Regions from separate parts of the Acetobacterium sp. KB-1 genome, predicted to be linked through region 3. Evidence: riboswitches for the same ligand, from Rfam matches in the RefSeq annotation. Region 3 holds a riboswitch; each other region holds the start of a gene.
The links. A riboswitch is a leader RNA that binds a small molecule or an ion and turns the genes downstream of it on or off. The one in region 3 is predicted to bind cyclic di-GMP.
Positions count from the first base shown of each region.

Region 1: linked by a shared signal. The riboswitch ahead of DOZ58_RS11250 (type II secretion system protein) and the one ahead of DOZ58_RS03090 (hypothetical protein) in region 3 are both predicted to bind cyclic di-GMP.
Region 2: linked by a shared signal. The riboswitch ahead of DOZ58_RS01555 (glycosyl hydrolase family 28-related protein) and the one ahead of DOZ58_RS03090 (hypothetical protein) in region 3 are both predicted to bind cyclic di-GMP.

Region 1 covers NZ_CP030040.1:2,417,624-2,426,660, forward strand. Annotated here, with positions in the region: gene DOZ58_RS11220 (hypothetical protein) at 1-246, opposite strand, end outside; gene DOZ58_RS11225 (type II secretion system F family protein) at 258-1,442, opposite strand; gene DOZ58_RS11230 (A24 family peptidase) at 1,475-1,867, opposite strand; one part of gene DOZ58_RS11235 (IS3 family transposase) at 1,945-2,194, shown strand; one part of gene DOZ58_RS11235 (IS3 family transposase) at 2,194-3,071, shown strand; gene DOZ58_RS11240 (A24 family peptidase) at 3,020-3,457, opposite strand; gene DOZ58_RS11245 (hypothetical protein) at 3,447-3,908, opposite strand; gene DOZ58_RS11250 (type II secretion system protein) at 4,227-4,733, opposite strand; cyclic di-GMP riboswitch class I at 4,915-5,022, opposite strand; gene DOZ58_RS11255 (prepilin-type N-terminal cleavage/methylation domain-containing protein) at 5,227-5,793, opposite strand; gene DOZ58_RS11260 (prepilin-type N-terminal cleavage/methylation domain-containing protein) at 5,855-6,418, opposite strand; cyclic di-GMP riboswitch class I at 6,512-6,614, opposite strand; gene DOZ58_RS11265 (type IV pilus twitching motility protein PilT) at 6,873-7,928, opposite strand; gene DOZ58_RS11270 (GspE/PulE family protein) at 7,940-9,037, opposite strand, start outside.
Region 2 covers NZ_CP030040.1:327,952-333,269, forward strand. Annotated here, with positions in the region: gene DOZ58_RS01550 (glycosyl hydrolase family 28-related protein) at 1-1,460, shown strand, start outside; cyclic di-GMP riboswitch class I at 1,584-1,666, shown strand; gene DOZ58_RS01555 (glycosyl hydrolase family 28-related protein) at 1,679-3,706, shown strand; gene DOZ58_RS01560 (GDP-mannose 4,6-dehydratase) at 3,931-4,404, shown strand; gene DOZ58_RS01565 (transposase) at 4,535-5,318, shown strand, end outside.
Region 3 covers NZ_CP030040.1:646,521-655,557, reverse strand. Annotated here, with positions in the region: gene recO (DNA repair protein RecO) at 1-88, shown strand, start outside; gene DOZ58_RS03110 (NifB/NifX family molybdenum-iron cluster-binding protein) at 127-489, shown strand; gene DOZ58_RS03105 (VOC family protein) at 680-1,069, shown strand; gene DOZ58_RS03100 (DUF3793 family protein) at 1,247-1,804, opposite strand; gene DOZ58_RS03095 (DUF2325 domain-containing protein) at 1,807-2,139, opposite strand; cyclic di-GMP riboswitch class I at 2,630-2,714, shown strand; cyclic di-GMP riboswitch class I at 2,792-2,876, shown strand; gene DOZ58_RS03090 (hypothetical protein) at 2,957-3,301, shown strand; gene DOZ58_RS03085 (hypothetical protein) at 3,320-3,637, shown strand; gene DOZ58_RS03080 (Flp family type IVb pilin) at 3,651-3,869, shown strand; gene DOZ58_RS03075 (Flp family type IVb pilin) at 3,921-4,088, shown strand; gene DOZ58_RS03070 (Flp family type IVb pilin) at 4,150-4,317, shown strand; gene DOZ58_RS03065 (TadE/TadG family type IV pilus assembly protein) at 4,499-4,909, shown strand; gene DOZ58_RS03060 (Tad domain-containing protein) at 4,910-5,938, shown strand; gene cpaB (Flp pilus assembly protein CpaB) at 6,001-6,672, shown strand; gene DOZ58_RS19155 (AAA family ATPase) at 6,733-7,884, shown strand; gene DOZ58_RS03045 (CpaF family protein) at 7,910-9,037, shown strand, end outside.

The DNA of each region.
Region 1 (9,037 bases), 1.8 Mb from region 3:
CACCGTTTTTGTGGCAATCAAACTGCTGTCGATGACCAGTTTCATATTTTTAAACAGTTTGGGATTCTCTTTTCGTGCTGCAACAATCGACTCTCTTACCGCTTCTTCATTGGTAATGACGCCATTGATCAGCGCTCCGGTCTCCACCGGCAATAGTATAAAATTAGATATGTTAAGACGTCCACCCTTAATGGTCCCCTGGAGGACTTGGATACCATCATTTGAAAAATAGACAACTGTCTGCATATAAAGCCTTCCTATCCGATATTTTGATACAAGCTCATAATTGGGAGCATCACCGATAACATGATACCGCCGACAATTACAGCCATAATAATGATCATAATGGGTTCAATAAAGGTCACCAGCCGGGTGGTCGCCATTTCCGCTTCATAGTCAAAGGAGTCCGCCACTGATTCTAGCATATCATCCAGATTTCCGGATTCTTCGCCAATATAGATCGTGGATACCAGCTTGGCGTCAAACCCTTCAATGGTTTGGATCGACGCTGAAAGCGGCTCCCCATTGCGTACCTGCTCAATGGCATGAGGAAACTGCGATTGCAAGTAGGTGTTCCCGATGGTATCCCCGCTGATGGTCAGGGCGTTGATCATCGCCAAACCGCTGGAATATAGTGAACTTAGAGTTCTGGCAAAACGGGCAGTGTAAATAATCTTCATCAGCTTGCCGATCTGGGGGATTTTTAATTTAAACTGATCCAAGGCTTTTTTGACACCGGGGACTGTTATCAGAAAGCTTCCCAACACAATTAAAATCAATGTTCCGATAAGATAAATATACCAATAGGTGGTCATCGAATTACTGATATTAATCATTAACTGCGTAATCGCCGGCAATTCAATGCCTTCAAAGAGGGTAAAAAACTGGGGTAAAATCAAGGTAAAAATTAGAATCACAACCATGATCGTGATAAAAAATAAAATGATCGGGTAGGTCATCGCACTTTTAATTTTCCCCCGGAGCTTATGTTCCTTCTCATAGTGATCGGCCATCTTTCGGGCTGTTCCCTCCATCTGACCACTGGCTTCCCCGGATTTATACATATTGATCAGCAGCTCGGGAAAGGAGCCGCCGGTTGCTTCCATGGCATAAGACAGGGTATTGCCCCGTTGGATTTCCTGATACAGGATACTGTAAACTTTTTTGATCGGCGGTTTAATATCACGTTCTTCCATAATCTTAATCGCCCGGATCATGGTGATACCTGAAGCCAACATCCCGGAAATCTGTCTGGAAAAATCCGACAATTCCATTGGTTTTAGTTTATAAACCTTATGATGTTCCGAAACTTCGGTTATTTTTAAGGCAAATTCATTATTCTGCCGCAGCGTTCGTCGAACCAAATCCGAACTTGCGGCTTCCATGGTGCCCTTTACCATTTGAGACTGTAAGTTTTTTGCAGTGTATTTATAAACAGGCATAGGCCCTCCGTTTTTGACTTTAGCTTAAGCGATTATAACCCGAACAGGTTAAAATACCACTGTATTATTATATCACCAAATAGTAATGCTGTCATGATTCCGATGCATAAATAAGGGCCAAAGGCCATATGCTTATCCTTTGTTTTTCTGGCCAGCAGCATAACTGCCACCGCGCCCCCAAGGATCAGGCCAATAAAGGCTGCCAGCAAAGTATTTTCCCAGCCCAACAGAAATCCGGCGACCCCCATCAGCTTAATATCCCCACCGCCAAAGGCATCGGCGATAAAAAGAGCCAGGACCAACATCGGCAGACTAATCACTCCCATGCCAATCACTCGGGAAAGGAGCCCGATCTGAGGGAAAAAGAAAAAGCTGAGTAAAGCCGGTGCCATCAGCGCAATCACGAGACCATTGGGAATGGTCATAGTGGATAGGCTATACTTAACTGGACAGATTTACTAAGGTCATATAAACTAAATCCATAAAATGAAGGAGAACCAATATGACCAGAAGAGAACGCCGAATTTTTACAGATGAATTTAAAAATCAGGTCGTCCAATTATATTTAAACGGAAAACCCAGACATGAAATTATTAAGGAGTATGAATTGTCAGCTTCAGCCTTTGATCGTTGGGTGAAACAGCATCAAAACTCCGGATCATTTAAAGAAAAAGACAACCGCAGTGATGAAGAAAACGAGTTAATCAAATTGCGCAAAGAAGTCCAACAATTAAAAATGGAAAACGACATCCTAAAGCAAGCAGCGCTGATCATAGGACGAAAGTAGAAGTCATCCAAGCGAATCAAGACAGATACTCGGTATCAGCAATGTGTAAAGTCCTAAAAATAACACGAAGCACCTATTATTATGAGTCTAAAACCCGAAAATCAGAAGATGAAAAAAAACTGAAACAGGATATTACCGACATTTTCAAGGCTAGCAGGCGTAATTATGGCACGCGTAAAATCAAAAAAGAACTGGAAAAGAAAAAACAGATTGTATCACGCCGACGGATTGGCCGAATAATGAAAGAACTGGGCCTGGTATCGACCTATACAATCGCTCAATTCAAAGTTCATAAAACACCGGTAAACAATGATAAAATCCAAAACGAAGTTAATCGCCAGTTTGATGACAGAGAGCAGCTGGAAGTAGTTGTCAGTGATCTTACCTATGTTCGTGTTGCCGGAAAATGGAATTATGTATGTATTCTTCTGGATTTATACAATCGCGAAATTATTGGTTACAGCGCAGGCGCGCAAAAAGATGCCATGCTTGTTTATCAGGCTTTTGCAACGGTCAAATACAGACTGGATAAGATATCAATCTTCCATACGGATCGTGGAAATGAATTTAAAAACAATATTATTGATGGGATCATCGATACGTTTAATATCAGACGTTCATTGAGTCAAAAAGGTTGTCCGTATGACAATGCCGTTGCTGAAGCTACCTTTAAAGTTTTTAAAACTGAATTTGTGTATCCGAATACGTTTGACTCCCTGGAACAGCTAAAACTGGAATTGTTTGATTATATTCATTGGTATAATCACATCCGAATTCATTCGTCTCTTGATTATATGACGCCGATTGAATTCAAAACAGCAGACCTTAAAAAAGTTGTCTGAAAAAGTGTTGACAATCCAATAGTATCAAAGTCAATCATGGTAATACAGATTAAAATGGCCCCTGCCGAGAATACTACCAGCCACTGAAAGGATAGACCATAAACTGCAAAAATCAGGATTGCCATCAGCCCGGTAAAGAGTTCAACTAACGGATAGCGAACGGCGATGGGCTCACCGCAATCGACGCATTTCCCCCGTAGCCAGAAATAGCTAAACAGCGGAATATTGTGATAGCCCTTGATCTGAGCATTGCAACGGGGGCAGAACGAGCGTCCCTTGGCAAAGGATAGCGCCTTGGGTACCCGGTAGATAACCACGTTAAGAAAGCTACCGATAACAATTCCGATAACAAAGATATATAAATAGAGGATACTGTTAATCAGCACAAGCATATGCGTCTAAGTCCTTTCCTGAAAAGCGATCACTTAAGATAGCGTTTGTCTTTATTCTACTACTGATGGTTTCACCTGGCGAATACCGGGTTTCCCAACCATCACGGCTATAGACAATATAATCAATGGTAGCATCCCGATTATCATCAACCACCCGGATTTCGGCCTCACGATTGATCTCCTGACCAATCAGATCAACGAGATCCGTTTGAACCGGTACGTGGTAATCACCCAAAGCCTTAAATTCAATGGCTTTGGCCCGGGCTGCCAGATAGACCAGTTTGGCATTGGCGGCGTTGGTGGTATGACGTAAGGCTGTGACCAGACCTGAAATTATCAGTATGACCACGACGAGAATTAACACCACCGTCAGAACAAAACCTCGGCTAAACCCAATCGGTTCGTTATTTGAGGAAGCTAATTCATAGTCTTTGATTGGATGCAAGGGTTACCTCCCAAAATGATTTCTATTCTAAGAATGACAAGCGAAATTATTCTACCATAAACTTTACAGGATTGACTTAAATTGTTGGGGTTTAATTGTTAAATTCTTCTTTACTTATCGAAAAAACAGTGGCTTCAGCACTACAATTTCTACAGTGCAATAATGTATAACCGCCTGAACACGATCTCGGTAATGCTAAACTTGGTTTAAATAAAAAACTCCCGATCCCCGGGCAAACCCAATGACGGGTTTGCGCCTTGGATAGGGAGAGAGTACCCTATGGCGCATAGGGCTACAAATGTTTTAATTTATAAAATGTTAGTTTTTAACCACTGTGGCACTGTCATCTGAGATTGTAATGGTATAACCATCTTTTGTGAATTCAACTTCTGTAACCTGTGCTGTTTCTGTCGTTGCTGCACTACCAGCACCTACATCCACCGTCCAAGTAGCCAGACCTGCTGTAGTTCCTATCGAAATATCCGTACCAATATACTTAGCCATCTGTGCACTTGCCTTATTAGCTGCTGTTGTTCCTGGCGTAGCCAGTGCTTTTTCTGTTGCTACAGCCGCTGAACTTAATGCTGTTGAAAGTGCTCCATCAGTAAGACTTGTCGTGGCACCAAACTCAGTCGCTGTCGATTGTGCGGCGACATAGACCGTTCTTGCCTCTGCTATCATCGCTTTTCCCCGTGCATCATTCACAAATCCCAACATCGTCGGAATCGTAAACGCCGCCAAGATCGCCAGGATCACCAATACTACAATAATTTCGACCAGGGTAAATCCTTTTCTGTTTTTTTTAATTCTGTTAATTAATTCCATTTTGCGTCACTCCTTATTTTTTTATTTTATTACTTTCTTTGCTCTATATGATCATCTGCGCCTAGAGATGATTTATAAACTGGATTTATTGCTAAAACAGACCCACTTTCTCATGGTGTCCATTATTTTGTCTTAATCATTACGATTAGCTTTTTTGTCAAAAAAAGCCACACTTTCGTCGTGTGGCAACTGGCTGTCGTATCAAATTGGATTTTCAATACTTATTCCAATTGACTTAGACCCTTTAGCTTTGCGTCTCAGATTTTCATCTGTTTTGCCTTTATTTTATGCTGTCTACACTTAAATCTTATGTTAACACCTATTAAAAGTCAAGTTAAAACTTTACAAGTTTGTGACAACTTTCCGCTATTTAATCCGTTCAAGATTTATCCACAAAAATTCTATACCGTCACATCTTTTTTAAAACCCAAACACCTGCCACAGATACTCAGTTAATTTTTTATTACTTAGCCAACTTAAGCTTATTTATTCATTATTTATTCCAAGGTACCGCCGGTCGGGAAGCCGAAGCTTCCAGCTTTTTCACCGTCACATTTTCCTCATTAAACCAAACAACATATCCATTCTTGGCATAATAGACCTCTTTTACCTTACCTGGATTCCCCACCGCATAATCCATAATCACATACCAATAGGAATCGTCCTGTGCATAATTGCCACGATAATCCAAATTAGTAATTTTCAAATCATTACCAAGGTATTTTTTCATTTGCATGCTGGCCGCATTATGATAACTTTTTGAACCCGTCGTCTCACATCGCGATACCCAATATGAATTTAGATCATCATACGGATTATTACCACTGTTAGTTTTATCCAACCCTACACCGGTCCCAACGATTTCCGTCGCCGTTGTCTGTGCTGCCACATACACTTCCCTGGCTTCAGCGATATAGGCTTTCCCCTTGGCATCCGCGACAAACCCCAGCATTGTTGGAATGGTAAAGGCTGCTAAGATAGCCAGTACCACCAGTACCACAATAATTTCGACCAGGGTAAATCCTTTTTTTAGTTTTATGCTCTTTTTACCATTTTTCATTACTCTCCTCAACGCTTTCAAGCAAACACCACGGAATGTAAAGCGATGCACCAATTCATGATCACCATTTTGCAACGCTTGTATTATTATTTTCAATGGTTACCCGATAGCCATTTTTTAGGTATACCACTTTATTTACTTTTCCGGTTTTTCCATCTGCCGGGTCAACACCAACCGTTACTGTCCAAGCTGCCTCCTGATTCTCCGGTGTGGCTTGAGGCTTAGTCATCAAATCAAGATCTGAAATTTCAAGATCAGATCTAAGGTAACTAAACATTTTCAAACTCGCCTGAACTCTGGGAGAGTCATAGTCAAAATGATCCGGTTTATATTTACTCCGATACGATATCTTTGTCGAACCTAAACAATTTGATAATCCAAACCATTGATTACTTTCCGAATCCGTCAAATCAGTGATTCCACTAAATTCGGTTGCTACCGCTTGTGCCGCGACATAAACCTCCCGGGCTTCAGCAATATAGGCTTTTCCTCTGGCATCTGCGACAAATCCCAGCATCGTCGGTATGGTAAAGGCGGCCAGTATCGCCAGAACCACTAAGACGACAATAATTTCGACCAGGGTAAACCCTTTTTTTTGATCACGCTGTTTTTTAATCCACTCCATAAATCCCTCTTATCCCTCTTAAGTAATAATAATTCTCATAACCCGGTAAGATGACGGTGAAACGTTTTTTTATACAAAAAAAGCCGCATTAAATGCAGCAACTGGCTGTCGTATCATGTCGAATTTTTATCAATCCACTGATTTAGACCCTATAGCTTTGCGTCCCAGAGTTTCCTCTGATTTGCCCTTATTATTCACAGTTCTTTTTAATCATAGGTGAGCATCTCAAAAAAGTCAAGTTAAGAATTTACAAATATTGATATTTTCCCTTGGCTAATTTCGAGCTTTGTAACATCAATATCGTCCGCAAAGCAATTTTCTTTAACCTTTTTTTCACAAGTAGCATCTAAACGCTGCCGATACCAACCTTGGATTTATGATAAAACGATCGACAGCATTCGGGCGGTTGATAACCGCCCCTACAAATTCTATTTGACGTTATTGTTTTAGCCAACTACCGCCCAAAATACTGATTAAACTCCTGCTTGTCACTGGCCCATTCCAGACCGACTTCGTAGGTGATTTTCTGGTCTCTCACCAGCATCGCCAAATCGGCATTCAGGGTTTTCATACCGTCACGGCCGCCAGTTTGCATCACCGAAGCCAGCTGATGGGTTTTATTTTCGCGGATCAGATTAAGCACCGCATCGGTGCCAATTAGCACCTCCAGGGCGGCCATCCGACCTTCCCCAGTGGCCAGGGGCACCAGTTGCTGGGTAACGACCCCTTTTAAAATGCTGGACAGCTGGGTTCTAATCTGCTGTTGACTGTGGGGAGGAAAGACATCAATGATTCGATCAATGGTATTGGCCGCCCCAATGGTGTGGAGTGTCGACAAGACCAGGTGCCCCGTTTCGGCGGCGGTAACGGCAGCAGAAACGGTTTCGTAGTCGCGCATTTCACCCACCAAAATCACATCCGGGTCCTCCCGCAACGAAGACCGCAGGGCTTGTGCAAAAGAGTTGGCATCGACCCCAATTTCGCGTTGATGAACGATACTATGCTTATGCTCATGTTTGTATTCCACCGGATCTTCAATGGTTAAAATATGCACTGCCCGATTCATGTTGATGTAATCAATCATTGAAGCCAGCGTGGTTGACTTTCCGCTACCGGTGGGACCGGTGATTAAAATCAGTCCGCGTGGCTCACTGGCTAACTTCCGAATAATCGGCGGCAGTTTCAAGTCTTCAAAACTGGGAATGGTATCGTTAAGCAAACGGATGGCAGCAGCATAACTGCCCTGCTGTTTATAGATATTGACCCGCTGCCTTAGCCCTTCTGGGGTGACATGGCAAAAATCCAGATCGGTACCGGACTCCAGACTCTCCCGTTCAATCGGAGTCAACAAGCTAAAAATCAGGTTTTCAATCATTTGCGGATTATGTTCAAAGTCGCTTTGATAAAGCTTACCATTTTTTCTGAAAACCGGTGGCAGCTCCCGGGATAGATGAATATCCGAACAATCATTGCGGCGGCCATAATTAACCAGCTCTAAGAAATTTGTCATCTTGCTTCTCCCTATTCCACGTAATATGATAATTTAAGAAATTCTTCCATCGAGGTAATCCCCTGGATTGTCAGAATAGAGACACTTTTTCGCAAGGGGATCAGCCGCTCGGTTTCTTCCACATAGCTGTAAATATCCTCAATCGGTTCCCTTCGGGAAATTAAAGTCCGAATGGTTTTATCGATGGCCAGAATTTCATGGATAGCCGTTCGGCCTTTGTAACCGGTATTGTTGCACATGTGGCAACCGCGGCCCCGATACAAGGTGGTCAGCCGGGGTTCCCCCAGCAGGTCTTTCTCAATCTCGGTCGCCGCATAGGCTTCCCGGCAATTGGGACAGATTTTTTTGACCAGTCGCTGGGCTACTACCCCGGTTAATGAGTTGGCCACCATATAAGGCTCAACGCCCATATCCTGGAGTCGCACCACGGCCGATACCGCGTCATTGGTATGGAGGGTAGACAACACCAGATGACCGGTAATGGCGGAACGCACAGCAATGGAAGCCGTCTCGGAGTCCCGGGTTTCACCAACCATGATGATATCCGGATCCTGACGCAAAATCGAACGCAGACCCACGTCAAAGGTCAGCCCCGCCAGAATATTCACCTGAGTTTGATTGATCTTGGGCAGATTCCGCTCCACCGGATCTTCGATGGTAGCGATATTAACATTCCGCTGACTGAGCATTTCTAAAATCATGTACAGGGTGGTGGTTTTGCCGCTACCGGTCGGACCCGTGATATAAACCACCCCATGGGGGCTTTGGAGCATTTGAAGGATTTTCTGATAATCCCCATCATTCATTCCAAATTGACCGGCATGATCGAGTGGTACATTCATGCTTAAAAAACGCATCACCATTTTTTCGCCGTAAACGGTAGGGATACTGGAACTCCTGACATTCATTTCAACACCATCGATACGAATCCGGAAATGGCCATCCTGGGGGACCCGGCGTTCGGCGATATCCAGATTTGACAGGATCTTAATACGGGCAATCAGGGACTGATGGAGATTATTAGCCAGAGTCAGGTAATCAACAATCAGACCGTCAATTCGTAGCCGAATAATGGTTTCTTTTTCAAAGGGTTCAATGTGAATATCACT
Region 2 (5,318 bases), 320 kb from region 3:
TAGTGACAGAACCGGTAGTGACAGAACCGGTAGTGACAGAACCGGTAGTCACAGAACCGGTAGTCACAGAACCGATAGTGACAGAACCAGAAGTTACAGAACCAACGACACCTGTCAGTCAGGAAGTCAGCGTCAAAGATTTTGGAGCGAAAGGGGATGGTATCAGCGATGATACCTTGGCCATTCAAAAAGCCATTAACGAGGCAAGCAGTAAAAATGTCACCTTGTTAATTCCGGCGGCAACCTATGTGGTTACGAGTCAATTGGAAATGAAGAACAATACAAAAATCAGCGGCTATGGTGCAACCTTGTACATGGCACCCCAGCAGTCAACAGTTGCCAATATTTTATGGTCAAATCCAGATTCGTATATTTCTAATGTAACGATCGAAGGATTGAAACTAGAATCTCAAAACACGATTGCAGGTGCCGAGTATTACGCAAACAGCATGATCAGCAACGTTCAGGGGATGTTTTTTCAGGGCATCAGTAACCTGACGATCAAAGATGTTTCGATGGATAGTATGTATGTAGGCTTAAAAATGGGACAATCTGGAAGCAACCGGAATCAGGGAGTTACTGTCAGCAACCTCAATATCGATAGAACTGGCATGCCTGTTCAGGTTTCTGGTACCAACGATTTAATCATGACAGATAGCATTCTGAATGCCAATTCTGGCGGAACGAAGTGGCTTCATGCAGCATACATCCGAGGCGATAACAGTAATTTCCTTTTTAACAATGTTGAATTTAATAATGCCCCTGGTGGCGGTATTGCAGTAGCTGGCAATGATAAATTCCCCACTGCACCCGATCATATTGTCTTTGAGAATTGTCGTATTAAAAACAGTGTTGTCGGTATGCACGTCAATACTGGTGCAAACAATGTGAGTATCTCAGGTTTAACCATCGAAGGAAGCAGTTTGGGGTTTAAGATAACGGATGCAAACAACCTGAATATCAAAGATGTAAACATTAGCGGTGCGATGCCATCAACTACTGATCTTGGTGCATTCATTATTAATAATAGTTATCAAGCAAATATAGAAAATGTTACAGTCGATGCCAATGGTATGGCAGGAGCCTTATTCTGGCTAATTGGTGAAGTAAAAGATACTAACGTTTCTGGAATGAATGTAACGAATGTGGATAAGATTCCCTTGATTAGTGCCAACAGCGCGTCTCAAACGACCAATGTTGTTGTAGAAAACTCCAGTTTTGAATATAACAATATCGATAAATACGGAATTGGTTTCAGAGGCGTTGGTTCACAAGCAGTGCTTCAAAACAATACCTTTGTAAATAACGGTGCTGAATATTCTTATCTGATCTACAATCCCGAAGGAACAGCTATTCAGGTATCTGACAATTCTTACAGCGGATTCCAAAGCTTGACTTCCAGCTCGGACTTTTCAGTAGCTACCAATAATTTCAACCTTCTGTCAGCAAAAGTTGACTAATCGATTTTAAAAATGGACATATCGTTTATCGTATTAATTCAATAAAGCAATTACTAAAAGCCTTGCTCTTTTGAACAAGGCTTTATTTTACAAATTAAAGTGGTCGAATATTAACAATTTTGTCCACGATAAAGGCAAACCAATTGAAAAGTTGGGACGCAAAACTAAGGGCCTTAACTCAAAGAGAAAGGTAGCCGGTTGCCGAAAGGAGCAAAAAAATGAGTTATAGTTTGGATCATCGCGCAAAGAAAATTTGTGTAAGTGTGGTGGTAATCCTATTGATGTTAAGTAGCGTTTTTTCTTCGAACGTTTTAGCAGCAACCATCGATACCGAAGCGACTGAATTACCTGGAGTCACCTATCAGACCCATATACAAAATGAAGGTTGGTCACAGGGCTGGATGAGTAGTGGTGAACTCTCCGGTTCAGAAGGAAAGGGATATCGCCTCGAGGGAATAAAAATAAATCTGACTGGAAGCGTCCCCTCAGGGTTAGAAATTGAATATCGGACACATGTGCAAAATAAGGGATGGGAGCAGGAATGGGCTACAAACGGAGAATTTTCAGGATCTGAAGGCGAAGGATTTCGGCTGGAAGGAATCCAGATTAGATTAACCGGTGAGAATGCAGCAAATTATTCTGTTAAATACCGAACCCATATTCAAAATGAAGGTTGGGTTCAAGGTTGGGTGTCAGACGGGGCACTCTCAGGCTCGGAAGGAAAAAGTCTGCGCTTAGAGGCAATTGAAATCATCATTGAAAAGCAGTCAGCTGGAGTAGCCAACGAACCCGCAGACCCAGTGGTTACAGACCCAGTGGTTACAGACCCAGTGGTCACAGACCCAGGAGTCACAGACCCAGGAGTCACAGACCCAGGAGTCACAGAACCAACCCCACCAGTGAGTCAGGAAGTCAACGTCAGAGATTTTGGTGCGAAAGGCGATGGTGTCAGTGATGATACATCAGCGATACAAAAAGCCATTAACGAGGCAAGTAGTAAAAATGTAACCTTAACAATGCCTGCTGCAACCTATATGGTTACGAGTCAACTGGAATTAAAGAATAATACAAAAATTAGCGGCTATGGCGCGACTTTATACATGGCGCCCCAGCAGTCAGCAGTTGCAAATATTCTATGGTCGAATCCCGCATCATATATTTCAAACGTAACCATTGAAGGATTGACACTAAAATCTCAAAACACGATCGCTGGAACCGATTATTATGCAAACAGCATGATCAGTAATGTGCAGGGGATGTTTTTTCAGGGGATCAGTAACCTGACGATCAAAGATGTCGCTATGGACAGTATGTATGTTGGCATAAAAATGGGGCAATCTGGAAGTACTCGAAATACTGGAATTACCATCAGCAATCTGAAAATTGATAAATCTGGCATGCCGATTCAAATTTCAGGAACCAATAACTTTACGATGACAGACAGTGTTTTGAATTCGAGCGAGGGCGGAACAAAATGGTTACATTCGGCATACATCCGCGGTGATAACAGTCATTTTTACTTTGGAAATGTCGAGTTTAACAATGCTTCTGGAGGAGGAATTGCGGTGGCTGGCAATGACAAATTCCCTACCGCTCCTGATCATATCGTTTTTGAGAACTGTCGTATTAAAAACAGTGTCGTCGGTATGCACATCAATACCGGTGCGAATAACGTTACCATCAGAGGATTAAGCATCGAAGGCAGTAGTCTGGGATTCAAAATTGTAAATGCAAATAACTTAAGCATAAACGATGTAAATATCAGCGGAGCCATACCATCGACCTCCGATATTGGAGCGTTCAGCATTGGTAACAGTTCGCAGTCAAATATTTCAAATGTTACTGTCGACTCAACCGGTATGGCAGGAGCACTATTCTGGTTAATCGGAGAAGTAAAGGATACAAATATTTCTGGCATGGACGTAACGAATGTGGATAAAATTCCTTTAATAAGTGCTAACAGCGCATCAAAAACGACCAACGTCGTTGTTGAAAATTCAAACTTTAAATACAAAAGCATTGATAAATATGGCATCGGATTCAGAGGCGTGGGATCGCAGGCAGTCCTTCGAAATAATACCTTTACGAACAGTGGTACGGCGTATTCTTATTTGATTTACAACCCGGAAGGAACGTCAATTCAAGTATCTGATAATTCGTATAGCGGATTTCAGCGGTTGAATGCCAGTTCTGATTTCTCGGTAGTTGCCAACAACTTTAACCTTTTGACAGCAAAAGTTGACTAGAGAACGATCGATCAAAATCATTTCACACAATCTCAAAAATAAAAGTTTTGAAAAGTCTTGTTTTAAACAGGGCTTTTTTTAAGTTATGATAAAACAATATAAAAATGGAAAACTATTTTATCGGAATGAATATTAATTAAAAAACTGGTAAGATGGGAGCAAAAAGGGTAAAATATAAATTATCTATCAAAAAAAACAAGTCGATAATAAAGGCGGTTGTAAAAATGAAGATACTAATTACTGGGGTAGCAGGCTTTATTGGTTTTCATTTGGCGAATTTAATGCTTAGACAGAATCATCAAATTGTAGGCGTTGATAATCTGAACGATTATTATGAACAATCGTTAAAGAAAGATCGATTAGCAATTTTGGAAGCACATAAACAATTTTTATTTTACAAGGCTGATTTAAAAGATAAGCCTTCAGTTGATAAGATTTTTGAAACACATCGTCCAGAGTATGTAATTAATTTGGCAGCCCAGGCGGGAGTTCGTTTTTCGATTAGCAATCCCTATGCCTATCTTGATTCAAATCTCATCGGATTTATGAATGTACTTGAAGCATGTCGCAATTACCCGGTTAGGCATCTAATATATGCTTCGTCAAGTTCTGTTTATGGTGGAAATAAAGTTGTGCCATTTTCTACGAACCATAATGTTGATCATCCGGTTTCCCTTTATTGTGAACTTTGCATCTAGGTTACACTAAGTCATAAAAAACTGTGTGAGAAAGTCTCAAAACCCCAGTAAAATCAAGGAAATTCACTTGCAAAACGTAGAAAAAAGTAGTATAATTTTAGTGTAACAGTTACACTAAAGGAGGCTGCTCATGTACTACGATTACACAGTCAAAATCCCTTTGGTTAGGGGCAAGATAATCACCAAGAAAAAGGGCGATTCAACTTATGTCCTTTTTCAATACGGCCAACAATACAATGTCGAAAAGAAATATGCCATACCCCAACGTACCATCATCGGAAAGATTCATTCAGATAATCATGATGTCATGTATCCGAACGAGAAATTTCAAGATTACTTTCCGGAGGTTACCCTTCCAGAAGAACTGCCGGATTCTTATCGAAGCTGCGCTTTGAAGATTGGTTCATATGCGGTAATCCAAAAGGTTCTCCAAGAATATAAGTTAGAGAATCTTCTGAATACATGGTTTCCAAAAGACTGTGGATTACTACTCGATCTAATGGCATATCTGATTGTTGATGAAGAAAATGCAGGCCAGTACTATCCTGATTTTGCATTTAACCACCCACTGTTTTCGGAGGGAATGAGGATATACAGCGATTCAAAAGTAAGCCGGTTCCTTAAATCAGTTACTCGGGAACAGATTATTGGCTTCCTAAATGACTGGAACAAAAAACGTGATCATAAACAATGCATTTACATTTCGTATGATTCAACAAACAAGAACTGCCAAGCCGGTGATATTGATCTTATAGAATACGGCAAAGCGAAGGATGAAAAAGGACTTCCAGTGTTTAATCTTGCATTAGCATTTGATAAGACCAACCGAGTTCCGCTATTTTATGAGGAATATCCAGGTTCAATAACCGATGTTTCCCAGTTTGAGTATATGGTAGACAAGGTGAAAGAGTACA
Region 3 (9,037 bases):
TCTGTTGGATCATTATATCGGTTACTGCATTGGAAAATCTTCCAAAGCTTATGCCTTTTATAAAACCATGCTCACCCCTCTGAATTAAAAAAATACGTTAACAAATTAAAAAGATTGGAGATAAATATGAAAATTGCAATGACTATGAATGGAAAAGAACTGGAGTCATCGGTTGCTTCTGAATTTGATACCAGCCAGTATTTATTGGTGGTCCGACGGTCAGAGACTGCGATCGAGTCAATTGAAAAAATTGAGGATTTAACAGCAGAGCAGCTGGCTCAAAGAATCATTGATTTGAACTGTGAAGGAATTATCACTGGTAACTTCAAAAGTCAATCGGCCTTTGATCTTTTGGCTGACGCTTGCTTGACCCGGTTTCTTGGAGCCGGTCATTCCGGTTGGGAAGTCCTGGAATTGATGAAGAAACGGACCTTGCCGTTGCTTAGAAATTTCGAAGGTACCGAAGGATGTGCCGGTGAGCACCACTAAATGTTTAGCGTAGAAATGTTATGACAAGGGATTCTGGAGCCTGAAAAGTGTCTAAATGCAACGGAAGAAGGATGACGATATGGACAGATATCTCACTACGATCCAGAGGTTGTAGAGAGCTTAGCTGAAATATTAAAAAAAGTGATACAGAAAGTGATATAGGAATAAATTAAGTTATAAGGAGACTATTATGGGAAATTACAAAATGGCACATACGATGATTCGGGTATTGGATTTGGAACGATCTTTAGCGTTTTACAAAGAAGCACTAGGATTTGAGGAAGTGAAGCGACGGGACGAACCAACTTATGAATTCACCTTGGTGTTTTTAGGGGATGGCCGTTCTAACAGCCATCAGTTGGAACTGACCTTTAACTATGGGCAAGCACTCCCTTATGATTTGGGGACGGCCTATGGTCATTTAGCGGTGCTCGTTGATGATCTTGAGGCGTCTTTTGCAACTCACGAAGCAAAGGGCTATAAGCCAACACCGCTAAAAGGACTGAGTGGCGATGGGAAACCCCGTTATTATTTTATAACTGATCCGGATGGTTATAAAATTGAGATTATTCGGAATTAAATAATCATTGTGGGAGCTGATTGAAGATACGCTCTATTACTATATTTTTGATTATGAATTAATTAAGAAATATTGTATTCAGAAATGCTTAAGTCCCAAAGAAGCTGTCGTAATCAATAAAGAAGAAAAATCACTTAAACCTATTGCCTAAAATAAGTCAAAATGTCTAAGAAATTCTTACGCGGCTACTGTTAAACGTATGATCGAAGATCCCTTGAGAAGGCATTGATAATATTTTGTCGCGCATTTTTTATATTTGCTGAAAAGTTTAATTTTTTCGTTCGCATTACAATAGACTTTCCAGTAACCGCAATGTTTACAGTTTTTTCCTTCGTTTTGGATAAAGCCTTCTACATCTTCAAAAGGATAGCTCAAGAACAAGCCAATTTCATGGGGGAAATCTGCTGAGTCGTGAATGCGTTCTGATAAAAATGCCAAACACGATTCAAGATCCCCTGTTGGATAGCCAATTTTGTTTAAAAAACGTTCGACTTTGGGACATGAGAGGTCACGGTTAAGTCTATTTTTACGGTAGACGTACAGAAGAACACGATTTCGATTGGTTTTTAATCGTTCAAAATAAACTCCACGAGCATTCAAAGTATTGTTCCAATTGGTGATTTGATTAATCAACTGATCGTGATCATCGAAAGAATAGCTAAATAAATTCCCAGTTTTGATTCCAGCTAGAGTTGGAGAGCAGTGTCGGATAATTTCTTCCTCAAAAGTACTCATTGTTACACTCCGCGGGATATCGTTTTTAAATGGCACTTGTCCCGTTTTTCGCACACAGAACAGTGCTCATCTAAAATGCTACGTAATGCAGATAAGCTACTTGTATGCGATCGAGCGAGCGGCAAGTTAAGTCTTTTCGCTTCAAAGGTCGCACAGTTAACCATTTTATGAGAGACGGTTCCAGTAAATAATACGATTAGATCAGGAACTCCGATTTTCTTTTTCAGGGCACCCTGCATTTGAGTGAATACCTTGGCACGGCAGTTATACTCTTTACATAGGTCTTTATATTGATAAATCATACGATCATTTCCGCCAATGATAACAATGCTCATAAGATAACCTCCAGTTTAAATATATGTTAGATGTTGCTAACATAATCAAAATGTAACACAGTCTGCTTTCTGTGTCAAATACTTAATTATTTATTAAGTATTTTTTAGAGGGAATACAACAAGGCGAACAAATGTATTTATGTAAAAATTATAACTATAAAATCATCTCTGAGGTTAGCGTGTTTTTTTTTTCGATGGCTTAAGTATTTGCAGCATTAAAAATTAACATTTCTAAAGAATGGCAATAATATTAGATTATCATAATAAAAGATAATATTGATAACTATATAACAATTAGATGCAACATAATTTAAGGATAATCGAATGAATGTTGAGAAACATCGACGAACATAATGAATTCGTATCTTTATGTTTAGTATGACAAATAAAAAATAATGTGCAAAATATTACTCTTTAATATGCTCGGTATTTAAAATATAGCAAATAATTCTCTTGACATATCAAATACAATGAACTATCATGATCTCAATAGAATATTTAGCAAACTTATCGAAAGGTAAGGACGCAAAGCTTTAGGGTCTAAGTAATTTTTTATATGACAGCCAGTTGCAAGATAACATCATTATATGGTGTATTTAGTGCAACGTGTCAGAGCGTTGTTTTTTTATTCTAGTTTTCTCCTGTTGGACAATTTAATATTCGGCAAACTTACCGAAAGGTGAGGACGCAAAGCTATAGGGTCTAAATAATTTTTTATATGACAGCCAGTTGCAGATTTTAGGTGTATTTAATTCGCCTTTAGTGCAACGCGTAAATCGTTGCTTTTTTATTACCAAAAATTACTGGAGGTGAGCTGATGAACCAATTTGCAATAACTGTACTGGTTTTATTAACCGGAGCTGTCGTTGGCGCTTTGATGGAAAAATCTTCTGTATACTTGATCAAGCAAAGAGTTAATATTCTGAAGCACCCTCAATTTTCAGGCAGTGTTTCAAAAACAATCTTTTGGGCGATAATGAATGCATTTGTTTGGTTAGTCTTTGTAAAACTGAATGGACTTGAAGCAAAAACACTGGAATATATGATGCTCTTTTCAATCTGTATCATTCTTTCGGTAGTAGACATCAGCATAAAAAAAATCCCCAACGAACTGGTATTAATGACCATCTTCGTCGGTGGAGCCTTTGTCATAACAAGGTAACCCATTACAAGTATCGGGATGAATATTTTTGGTTTAGTGATTGGTTTTATTATTTTCTTCTTACCAGCAATGATCGGAAAGGGTGCTGGTTGGGGAGACGTAAAATATGCAGCGGCAGTTGGTTTTTGTTTAGGGGTATATGGCATTATATCGGCAATTATGATTATGACATTCTTTTTGATGATCTACACAATTTATCTGATTATCAGAAGAAAAGGTAATTTAAAATCAAAGGTTGCCTTGGGACCGTTTATGGCATCCGGTTTTGTCTCAGTTTTAGTTATAAATCTTATAAATGCAAACGATCATCTATTTGAATTTGGAATGTTATTTTAAGGATTGAAAATAAATGTTAACGATTACGAAATTTAATCAACAATTATTAAGGGAGAAAAAAGAAATGAAAAATGCATTGTCAAGGATAATTAGAACAGAGGACGGACAGGGGCTGGTTGAATATGGACTAATCATAACGGGGATCGCACTAGCTGCTATTGCTGCCATCTGGTTATTAGGACCACAAATCGGCCAAATGTTTACTGACATCGGCACTCAATTAGCAGCATGACAGAACTTATTAGTTAGACTAATAAATAATATATTAAAAGGAGAAAATAAAATGAAAAGCGTATTTGTACGAATGATGAAAGAAGAAGATGGACAGGGTTTGGTTGAATATGGATTAATCATTGCCGGGATCGCATTAGCCGCAATTGCCGCAATTTGGTTGTTAGGACCACAGATTGGTCAATTCTTTACGGATATTGGAACTCAGTTGGCACTTTAGAAAAAGCAATAGTGCACACAACTGACAAAACGAACACAAAAAAATTAAAAGGAGAACTAAAATGAAAAATTTGTTTACAAACATGATGAGGGAAGAAGATGGACAGGGTTTGGTTGAATATGGATTAATCATTGCCGGGATCGCCTTGGCAGCCATTGCTGCTATCTGGTTATTAGGACCACAAATTGGCCAATTCTTTACGGATATTGGAACCCAATTAGCATTATAAAATCTATTGGTAGTTATTGCGTTTGCGGTGAAGAAACTAGTGGCATATTGGCAACGTCAGAGTAGAGATTTCTGTCAGACGTAATCAATATGCCTTTTTTAATGAATTCAACAATTGACATAGGTTGGGTTCAAAAGGACTTAATAATAAGATCATTTTTATAAATGATCGGGGAGGGAAAATGTTTGCAAACATAATCAAAAAAATAAAAAAAGAAGACGGACAGGCCATTGTTGAGCTTGCATTAACCTTGCCAATTTTGATTATGATTTTGTGTGGAATCATCGATTTTGGTTGGTTGTTTATGAACCAGAATAGTATTGATTATGCCTCCCGAGAGGGTGCACGCTATGCGATCGTTAATTCAACCAGTAAAACAGCAATTGAAGAGCATATCCGGACGATTGCTCCGGAGAACATTGCCAGTACAGTTGATATCGACATTACTTTTACGAATGTCTCAAACCCTCGTCTTGGAGATGTGGTAATTGAGATTAGCGATGATATTGCTATTCTAACACCAATTGTCGGTGTTTTCGTCCAGGGTGAAACCATGAATCTTTCTTCATCCTGTACCATGAAGGTAGAGTAAATGAAAAAATTAATCGAAGTTTTCAATAAATACCGACCTTTTAAAAGGATAGAAAATGAAGAACATGGCGACGCATTGATTATTGTAGCCGTATCGATGGTTTTTATATTTGGAATATTGGCATTGGTGATCGATCTGGGATTGGCCTATTTAAGCACCGGGGAACAGCAAAAAGCGGCCGATGCGGCGGTGTATTCAGCGGGACGGTTGCTACCCATTGAAACCGGCAATACGGTAAAGGTCAATCAGATAAAAAATAGTGCCGTTGATTATACCAGCCTGAATGGATTTGAAGATTTAACGCAAGACGATATTGTTTTAGGTAAAATCAGCAATGGCCAATACACGGAAATACGGGTAACCGTTGATAACACTGTCCCCATGTATTTTGCCAAAATATTTGGGATTGACTATCTTGATCTTTCAAGAAGTGCTGTCGCAAAACTTTCTCCGGTCATCCGAACCAGTGGGGTTGCCCCCATTGGTTTGACCAAAGAAGAAATGGATGCCCGAATTGCCAGCAACAACCTGACTCATGTTACCTTAAAATATGGCATCCAAAGCGGCTCAACCTCATTCTTTGGTGCCCTGGATCTTGATGGACAAGGGGGCGGAGCCAGCGACTATCGAATCTGGATTACCCAGGGTTATGCTGGCGAAATCAGCGTAGGTGACGTGCTGTTGGAAGAAAGTGGAAATATGGTGGGTCCCACCTATCAGGGCTTTGAGGAACGGTATGCATCCTGTACCCATTTTGGAGCTCTCAGTGGCGGTGATGGCTGTACCACAGAGAACTTTGAGGCGTCTTGTCCGAGAATTGTCAAGGTTCCCGTTTATTCCTTTGGCGTCGATAAAAAAACAGTGGTGGTGGAGGGCTTTGCCGCATTTCTTCTGGAAAACCAGACGAATGATGGTTATATTACTGGATCATTCTTAAATATGGTATCAAATGGCGCCTCTTCGGGAAGCAATGTCGGGGAAGGCACAGAAGGAGATTTTGGATTATATAATTTGATCCTGTCAGAATAATTATTAATTAAATTATGGGTATATATTAATATAAACCATTAATCAGTCGAATGGAGAAATTTATGAAAAAACTCATCATAATCGCCTTGATTGTATCATTGATTACCGGATTTGCCGTTTTTCAGTTTGCTACTTCGCTGGAAAAAGGAAAGAACCAGGAAACTCAAGCGGTTGTTTTAGCGATAAAGACGATTCCCAAAGGCACCGTTATTGAAAAAGAAATGCTAAAAACCGCAGAGATTCCCGTTGAAATGGTGCATCAATTGGCAATTGCCAATCTGGAAGATGTTTTAGGCCGGATTACCAAAGAAAACATTGAAGCCAATGAACAGATTCTGACAACTCGGTTAAGCGATACCAACCAGGAAAACAATAATCTGTCTTATTCCATTGAACCAAATTATCGGGGAATAACGATCCTGGTTGATGAAGAAAAGGGTGTGGGTGGTTATTTAACAAAAGGTGATCGTGTCGATCTTGTTACCATCTGGATAAAAAATGATAAAACAATTGTTTCTGAGTATGTCGTCGAAAACATTGAAATTTTGAAGATTGGACCAAGCAGCGCAGGCGATAGCGGCGGGGAGTACACCTCGGTTACGGTTTCTGTTCCGGCAAGCGACGTAGAAAAAATAACCTATGCGCTATCAATTGATCAAACGCCTAAATATCTCCTGGTTCTAAGATCCCCAGTTGACAACACAATTTTAGGCCCGCGACCCTTTATACCGTAACATTTTAATAAACCGACCGAAAACTTGCTAAATAGTTAAAGAATGAAATGGGGTGAACCGATGGAAAAGATAAAAGTAATGATTGTCGGAAACAATGACAATCGGATCTATGAAATTAAGAGCCTGCTACGAAACGACACGCTCGCATTTATCGGGTTTTCAAAGTTGGATGAAAATGCTCTGGAAAAATCTATTAGTTTAAAACCCCATGTGATGATTATTCAGTGCGAGAACGACTACAAAGCGGCCATTAATTTGGCTGAAAAGATCTATATTAAAATTCCCGGTTGTGCAGTAATCCTGTTATGTGACAGTTTTGATGTGAGTATGATTGAAAAAGTCATGCTGGCTGGCATAAGAAAAGTACTGCAGTTCCCGATTGATACCGAGACATTGGCAGAAAATATTGAATTAGCCCACTACATGGAAAAATCCCGGATGGAAAATTCTGATATTGCCGCATCAAATAACATGCAATCCCGGATCATCACGGTATTTGGTGCGAAAGGCGGGATTGGCAGAACGACGCTCACGGTAAATTTAGCCGTCTCACTGGCAAAAATGGGCAAGAAAGTAGCAATTATTGATGCCGATCTTCAATTTGGGGATGTCAATGTTTATTTTGATATTGACCCGAAGGATACTATTTCTGAATTATCCCAGGGTAATGATGCCGGGGACATTGATGCCATTAAGCGGATGATGGCTTTGCATTTTTCGGGGGTCAGCATTATCTGCGCACCAAAGAGTCCAGAGTATGCCGAATATGTGACGCCAAAAAATATCGAAACCATGATCAGCACGATGCGACCCTTTTATGATTATATTCTGATTGATACAGCCCCGGTGTTTAGTGACATTACCATGACTGCTTTTGAGAATTCAAACCTGATCCTATTGATTTCGGTTCAGGATATCTCAACTTTGCGCAATACCAAAATCACCCTCAATATTCTTGAGTCGCTGCAGCAGAAAGAAAAAACAGAATTAGTGATCAACCGTCTAACAAAGGGACTGATCAGTTTAAAAGATATGCAACGGGTTTTAAATGAGTCGGTTAAAAATACCATTACTTTTGATTTTAAGACGGCGACGACCGCTCATAACAAGGGAATTCCGATTGTTTTGGACGCGCCAAAATCAGAAGTCGGCAAAGATCTTAAAAAACTTGCTAATTATGTCGTTAATACCATTGACCATCGGGTCAGTTAATAAGAATCAATAGATGAGGTAAAAAATGGGACTTTTGGAAAGAATGGAACAACAACGGCTGGGAGAAAAAGACAAGGCCCAGGAAGAAGGAAAACAGGAAGTTTTTCATGTTGACATTCATCAGGATCTGAAGAACAGAGTTCATCAGGAAGTGATTAATGAAATCAACAGTAACAAGGTTGAAAAGGTCGGCAAAGAAAATGCCATTGAAATATTAAGAATCCTGGAAAATGTCATGACCGTTGAAGCGGAGAATGTCAACCGGCTCGATCGCAGCCGCATTACGGAAGAATTACTTAATGAGATTATTGGTTATGGCCCGCTTGAGGTTCTTTTAAATGATCCTGACATTACCGAAATTATGGTTAACGGATATAATCGGGTGTACATTGAAAAAAATGGTAAGATTCAGCTTTCTCAGGTCGTTTTTAAAGACAATCAGCATGTTATGAATGTCATTGACCGGATTGTCTCGTCGGTGGGCCGGCACATTGATGAATCAAGCCCGATGGTAGATGCCCGGCTGCAAGACGGTTCCCGGGTAAATGTGGTGATTCCGCCGCTTTCGTTGGTGGGACCAGTCATCACAATTCGAAAATTCTCAAAAAAACCGATCACCACCGATCAATTGCTGGGTTATGGTTCGATCTCAAAAAAAATGTTATCGTTTTTGGAAGCCTGTGTCAAAGGCAAACTGAATATCATTGTTTCGGGCGGAACCGGCAGCGGGAAAACAACGATGCTGAATGTTCTATCCAGTTTTATCCCTGATAACGAACGGATTATCACCATTGAAGACTCGGCTGAACTGCGGTTGATCCAGGATCATGTCATCACGCTAGAAAGCCGCCCCTCCAACCTGGAAGGAAGAGGCAAGATATCGATTCGGGAATTGGTTGTTAATGCCCTCCGAATGCGGCCGGACCGAATCATTGTTGGGGAAGTCCGATCAGCGGAAACAATTGATATGCTTCAGGCTATGAACACCGGGCATGATGGTTCCCTGACCACGATCCATGCGAACACCCCGCGGGATTCGCTGTCGCGTATTGAGACCATGGTTTTAATGTCAGGAATGGATCTGCCCTTACGGGCAATCCGGGATCAGACAACCTCGGCCATTGACATCATTATCCAGCAATCGCGGCTCCGC